DNA from 3 places in the Hafnia paralvei genome. Region 3 is predicted to be linked to each of the others. Evidence: predicted binding sites of a transcription regulator. Region 3 holds the regulator's gene; each other region holds the start of a gene.
The links. The regulator ArgR, encoded in region 3, controls arginine synthesis, uptake and breakdown. The targets are predictions, from matches to a motif close to ANTGAATAAAAATACANT.
Positions count from the first base shown of each region.

Region 1: the regulator ArgR is predicted to act here: its motif matches at 1,203-1,220, upstream of argA (amino-acid N-acetyltransferase).
Region 2: the regulator ArgR is predicted to act here: its motif matches at 1,411-1,428, upstream of argC (N-acetyl-gamma-glutamyl-phosphate reductase).

Region 1 is NZ_CP083737.1:3,726,190-3,728,468, reverse strand. Features, by position in the region: gene argA (amino-acid N-acetyltransferase) at 1-1,174, opposite strand, end outside; gene amiC (N-acetylmuramoyl-L-alanine amidase AmiC) at 1,408-2,279, shown strand, end outside.
Region 2 is NZ_CP083737.1:115,204-117,482, reverse strand. Features, by position in the region: gene argB (acetylglutamate kinase) at 1-261, opposite strand, end outside; gene argC (N-acetyl-gamma-glutamyl-phosphate reductase) at 294-1,316, opposite strand; gene argE (acetylornithine deacetylase) at 1,475-2,279, shown strand, end outside.
Region 3 is NZ_CP083737.1:605,014-607,292, forward strand. Features, by position in the region: gene yhcN (peroxide/acid stress response protein YhcN) at 73-336, opposite strand; gene argR (transcriptional regulator ArgR) at 767-1,237, opposite strand; gene mdh (malate dehydrogenase) at 1,705-2,279, shown strand, end outside.

The DNA.
Region 1 (2,279 bases), 1.6 Mb from region 3:
CCATCTGCCGTGCCTGCGCTGCGACGCGTTTAAGTAGCGCTTCGCCTCGCGATGAACTGCGATAGTCAGGATGAACGGCGACACATGCCATTTCACCAATACGTTCTTCTGGGAAGGGATAGAGTGCAGCGCAGGCAATGGTGAGATTGTCTCGTTCAATGATCGTGAACTGATCGATTTCACGCTCTAACTGCTCGCGCGAGCGGCGTACCAAAATGCCTTGCTGCTCAAGCGGGCGGATGAGTTCTAAAATGCCACCGATATCGTTGATATTAGCACGGCGAATTTGCTCTGCGCTTTCCATGACGATCTGTGTGCCGATGCCGTCACGCGAGAACAGCTCTTGCACTAAAGCGCCATCTTCCTGATAACTAATCAGATGACTGCGACCGACTCCGCTACGGCAGGCTTTAACCGCACCGCGCAGAAAACGGACGGTGCCGGAGTTATAATCGCCAGACGCTTCCAGTTTTTCGATGCGTGTTTGCGCTTCGTTAGGCAGCAATTCTGACATGATGCTGCCATCTTCGTCGATCACGCCCTGAGAAGAGCAAAAGCCAATGAGCTTTTCCGCTTTCAGCTTTATGGCGAGCTGAGTGGCGACCTCTTCTGAGGTCAGGTTGAAGCTTTCGCCGGTAACTGAAACGGCTACGGGCCCCATTAACACGATGGCACCGTTGTCGAGTTGACGATGGATAGCTTCTTCATCGATCCGGCGAATACGCCCGCTGTGGCAATAGTCTACGCCATCATCCACGCCAAGCGGCTGAGCAATAATGAAGTTTCCGCTGACCACATTGATATGGGCGCCTTGCAGTGGCGTGTTGTTGAGACTCATCGACAGACGCGCTGTAATATCCAGTTGCAACTGACCTGCTGCCTGTTTAACCAGTTCCAACGTTCGCGAATCTGTCACTCGAGTGTGTTTGTGATAAACAGGCTCATGATGGTGTTCATTCAGATTGCTATCGATCTGCGGGCGAGCGCCATACACAACCACGAGCCGGATACCCAAGCTGTGCAATAGCCCAATATCATTAACGATATTGGCAAAGTTTTCATGCTCAATCGCCTCTCCACCTAGCATGATGACGAATGTCTTGCCGCGATGAGTATTGATATAGGGTACTGAGTGACGAAAACCCTGAACCAGTTCGGTGCTGCGCTCCTTCATGAAACCCTCTGAATTTTTATTCGCTAAAACTGTATTTTTATTCTTTATTGCGAATAAAGGCAAGTGTGAATTTTATGTAAATTCAAGTGATGAACGAGATTACCGTCGTCATCTGTAAAACTCCGTTAAGCATTTTCTAATGACAGTTCCCCTCTGATTCGATAAAGTTTTGCCCTAAAATTTGTGCGGGAGCGTTCTACTCCGCTGTTTTTGGCTATTTTATTTGGGATTGCATGACAAACTCGAACCATAATCTGACTCGTCGTCGTTTGTTGCAGGGTGCTGCAGCTACCTGGTTTTTGAGCGTAAGCCGGGTAGGTTTTGCTGCGTCTGCACAGGTGATTGCTGTGAGGGTATGGCCATCGTCAACTTATACTCGAGTGACGTTGGAATCGAAAATTCCACTGAAATATAAACAGTTTGCATTAACTAACCCTAATCGCATCGTGGTGGATATCGAAGGTGTTCACCTTAATAGCGTATTGAAAGGGATTAGTCATCAGGTACAGTCGGGCGATCCCTATTTGAAAACGGCTCGCGTAGGGCAGTTTGACAAAAATACTGTGCGTCTGGTTTTAGAACTTAAGCAGGAAATCAGCCCTAAGCTGTTTACCCTTGCGCCTTTTGCTGAGTTTAACAATCGCTTAGTTGTTGATCTCTATCCAGCTAAAGGTTCTGCGGCAGAAGAATCAGATCCTTTGCTCGCATTGTTGGAAGATTATAACAAAGGTGATTTAGGCAAGAGCCTGCCGCCAGAGGGGCCACAGAAAGGGAAAGCAGGGCGCGATAGACCGATTGTTATCATGCTAGATCCTGGTCACGGTGGTGAGGATCCCGGTGCAATTGGTAAAAACAAAACTCGCGAAAAAGATATTGTGCTGAAAATTGCGCGCCGGTTGAGTGCGCTAATTAAGAAACAGCCGAATATGCGTGTCTATATGACGCGTAACGAAGATGTGTTTATCCCACTTAAAGTACGCGTGGCTAAAGCGCGTAAACAGCGCGCAGATTTGTTCATTTCGATTCATGCAGACGCTTTTACTAGCCGTTCGGTGCGTGGCTCGTCGGTGTTTGCACTTTCAACCAAAGGTGCGACCAGCGCAGC
Region 2 (2,279 bases), 490 kb from region 3:
AGTTTTATTCGCCGTCCCCGCCAACGCCCCCGTGATGATGCCTATCTGATCGGCTGGCGTTACGCGCAGGCCATTTTTCTTCACTACCGGCAAATGGAGCTGTTTCATCAGGTCATCAACTAGGCATCCACCGCCATGAACAATCACCAGCGGTCGCTGATGGCTTTGGCGATAAGCAACCAAAGCCTGAAACAGGCGTTGCATCGCCTCTTCGCTATCCAGCAAAACCCCACCTAACTTGATGATTAATGGATTGTTCATAGCAGTCTCTTTTTAAAGTTTAAGTTTCATCGTTACAGCAATGATTGTGTTTCATTAAAGCCAAAGCGGATATTCATGCACTGCACGGCCTGAGCTGCCGCACCCTTCAGTAAATTATCTTCTGCGGAAACGATAATCAGGTGCTCGCCCTGTAGAGCAAAACCAATATCGCAGAACGGCGTCCCCGCTACGTTTTTAATGGCCGGAACACCTTGGTCATATACCCGAACCAATGGTTTTTCAGCATAGGCCTGCTGATAGGCAGCTTTTACCTGCTCGACCGTCACGCCTACACTCAATTTGCAGGTGATGGTCGCCAAAATTCCGCGCGGGAAATTGCCCAAGTGAGGTGTAAAAATCACCGGCGTTCCCAAGTGAGTCGAAATTTCTGGCTGATGGCGATGAGTAAATATGCCGTAGGGCTGCAAGCTCACTTCGCAAAAACTCGTGGTCATGCTGGCTTTCCGCCCCGCTCCGCTGACACCGCTGACGGCGTTAATCACCGGCCATTGGTTTAAATCGAGCAGGTTCGCATCAATTAGCGGCTTTAACGCCAGCTGTGACGCTGTTGGATAACAGCCAGGAACGGCCACCAGCTGCGCCTGTTTGATATCTTCAGCCCGCCACTCCGCCAGACCATAAACAGCTTTGTCTAGCCAGTCGGCGTGCTGATGTGTAAATCCATAATAGTCTTGATAAAAACTCGCCTGATTCACCCGATATGCACCGGAAAGATCAAACACCACACAGCCAGCCTGCAAAAACTGCGGGGCTAAATCATGGCTAACTTCGTGCGCCGTCGCGAGAAATACGACATCAACACCTTTTGCCATCTGAGCTACGTCGCCCATAGGCTGCAATGGCAGATCAACGATGCCTTTCAGCTGCGGATGCAAATCAGAAAGTAACTTTCCTGCATCTGAGCTTTGCGCTGAAACCGTTAAACCAGTTATGTTCATAGCAGGGTGACGCTGCAGATAGACGGCAAGTTCCGCGCCGGTATAGCCGCTGGCCCCTACAATTAACCCGTTTAACTGAGACTGTGCGTTAGGCATCTGTCGTTTCCACCTTCTTGGTTAATCATCGATCGTAAATATTACATTTAGCGCTGCACATCATAACTTTTACAGTTTCATTCGGCGAGCGCTTATTGTATTTTTATTCATAAATAATGCATGAATATTGATACTATCCTAACTAAAGGCTGTCAACAGTGAATATGAAATTACCACCATTTATTGAGCTGTACCGCGCCTTGATCGCCACGCCGTCCATCAGTGCAACCGACAGCGCGCTCGATCAAAGTAATGAAGCATTAATCAACTTGCTAGCGGGGTGGTTTGGCGATCTCGGCTTTCGCGTTGAGGTTCAACCTGTGCCACATACGCGTAACAAATTCAATTTACTGGCCAGTATTGGCCAAGGTACTGGTGGCTTAATGTTGGCGGGGCATACGGACACCGTGCCGTTTGATGATGGTCGCTGGACACGTGATCCCTTCACCCTTACCGAACACGACAATAAGCTCTACGGGCTCGGCACCGCAGATATGAAAGGCTTTTTTGCCTTTATTCTGGATGCGCTTCGCGACATCGATGCCAGCAAACTCAGCAAGCCGCTCTATATTTTGGCGACTGCAGATGAGGAAACCACGATGGCTGGCGCACGCTATTTCGCGGCGACCACGCATTTACGCCCTGACTGCGCCATCATTGGTGAGCCTACATCTCTCAAGCCTGTACGGGCGCATAAAGGGCACTTATCGGAAGCTATTAGGATTACAGGGCAATCTGGCCATTCAAGCGATCCCGCGCGTGGCGTTAACGCCATCGAATTAATGCATGACTCTATCGGGCATCTGTTAACTCTGCGCAATACGCTCAAAGACCGTTATCACCACGATGCCTTTAACATTCCTTATCCCACAATGAACCTCGGACACATCCACGGCGGTGACGCGCCCAATCGTATTTGCGCCTGCTGTGAGCTGCATATGGATATTCGCCCTCTGCCGGGTA
Region 3 (2,279 bases):
TTTGGTCACTGCGGTTGTTAACGATTTTGACTGGCGAAGCTTTATGCTTCGTCTTGCAGGTGAAGCGGAATCTTATTTATAGATTTCAGCGGTTGCGTGGAATGAACCTTCATTACGCGCTTCAACGACACGATAGGCAGTTGCGCCTTGTGCATCCGCTTTGGCTGATAATGCTGCTCTGATATCGCTAGGTGCAGCGCTGACACCGCTAACACTGATAGTGCCGATAGGCTGCATGTTAGAGGCTTGAGCGTTATCGACTAGCTGAGCGGCGAATGCACCGAAAGAAAGAGATGAGAGAATAGCCAGAGCTGCGATAGAAGTTTTAATTTTCATGATGTATGCCTCAGAGATTATCTTATTTAGTTATTGAACTGTGATTCATGTCACGAAAAGAAGTGTACACCTAGTAACTATAAAAATTAATAGCTAGCTAATTGTTTTTTAGGTTTATTTGTTTGGTATTCACGTAGTAAATATATTCAATTGGAATAAAAACAGAGTGAATTTTGTTCTTTTTGGCTTAAATACTAATAAGATCAATAAAATGACATCATGTTGCAAAACGTGCGGAACATGGAGTTTACCCCCTGTCGCAGTACGTATGTTGACTGAAAAGACCATCATTATCATTAGGTGCAGAGTATTGTGCCGTACACATACGCTAAACTAGCAGAAAGGAGAGATCAGCTGAGCCAGAGGGGGGGAGAGGGAAATCAGGTAGGAAATGAATAGGCCCGACAAATAATCAGGCCAGAGAGTGGGCTTAAAGCTCTTGATCGAATAGTGACAAGATAGCGTCGTGCAGCTGTTCTACTGAAAAACCTTTGGCTGGCGTGGTGAAAATTGTGTCATCGCCTGCAATGGTTCCCAGAATGCCTTCTGATTTGCCTAATGAGTCTAATAAACGTGCAATCAACTGTGCTGCGCCTGGGCTGGTATGGATGACAACCACTGAATCGTTGTAATCGACGTCGAGCACGAGATTTTTCAGAGGGCTGCTGGTCGTTGGGACGCCAAGTTCAGCAGGCAGACAATACACCATCTCCATCTTTGCATTTCGCGTGCGCACTGCACCAAATTTGGTCAGCATACGAGATACTTTGGATTGGTTGATATTCTCAAAGCCTTCATCTTGCAGTGCCTGCACGATCTCACCCTGAGAGCTAAATTTCTCTTCCTTGAGTAGCGCCTTGAATGCCTTGATCAAGTCTTCTTGTTTTGTTGGAGTTCGCATTCTTCACCGTAGAAATAGAAATAGAGAACATTATTATGCGCAATAATGAATTTTTATGCAATTTAAGTGCAAAAAATATTAAGTCGGCCATTAAGAAATCAAACCGGCAAGGGCGTGATTTTATCACCTTGCTCATAAAATGAATATGTTAGTCGAATCTGTGACTAAGTCTTCATCATTGGTAAATGGTTTGTTATTAAAATGATGTTGTTGTGATGTAAAGGAAGGGTGTAATGTAACGGCCGGGTAATCAGCTGTGATAAGTGCGCAACGAATTCCTACTTTGTAACCCTATGCCTTTCATGCATAAGCTATTTTTTATTATAAACCTTGCAGTAGGACATGGAATTAGTGCGTCATATCCCAATCTTTGTGTTAACAGATTGTTTTTTAAGACATGATGGACTAAGGTGCGCGGTAATGCATTCACGGCACTCTTAAATTAAAGATAAATCAAGGAGTATAGAATGAAAGTTGCAGTTCTCGGCGCAGCCGGCGGTATTGGTCAGGCTCTCGCCCTTCTTCTTAAAACTCAGCTTCCTTCAGGTTCAGAACTCTCTCTTTATGACATTGCGCCGGTGACTCCGGGCGTTGCTGTCGATCTCAGCCACATCCCTACAGCAGTTAAAATCAAAGGTTTCAGCGGTGAAGATGCGCGTCCAGCATTGGAAGGCGCAGATATCGTGTTGATTTCTGCGGGTGTTGCACGTAAGCCGGGTATGGATCGTTCTGACCTGTTTAACGTAAACGCAGGTATCGTACGCAATCTGATTGAACAGGTAGCGAGTACTTGTCCGAAAGCCTGTATCGGTATTATCACTAACCCAGTTAACACGACAGTAGCAATCGCTGCTGAAGTGCTGAAAAAAGCGGGTGTGTACAATAAAGATAAGCTGTTCGGTATTTCTACATTGGACGTTATCCGCTCCAATACCTTTGTTGCCGAGCTGAAAGGTAAGAACCCAGCAGAAGTCGAAGTACCTGTAATTGGCGGTCACTCTGGTGTGACAATCCTGCCTCTGTTGTCTCAGATCCCAGGTGT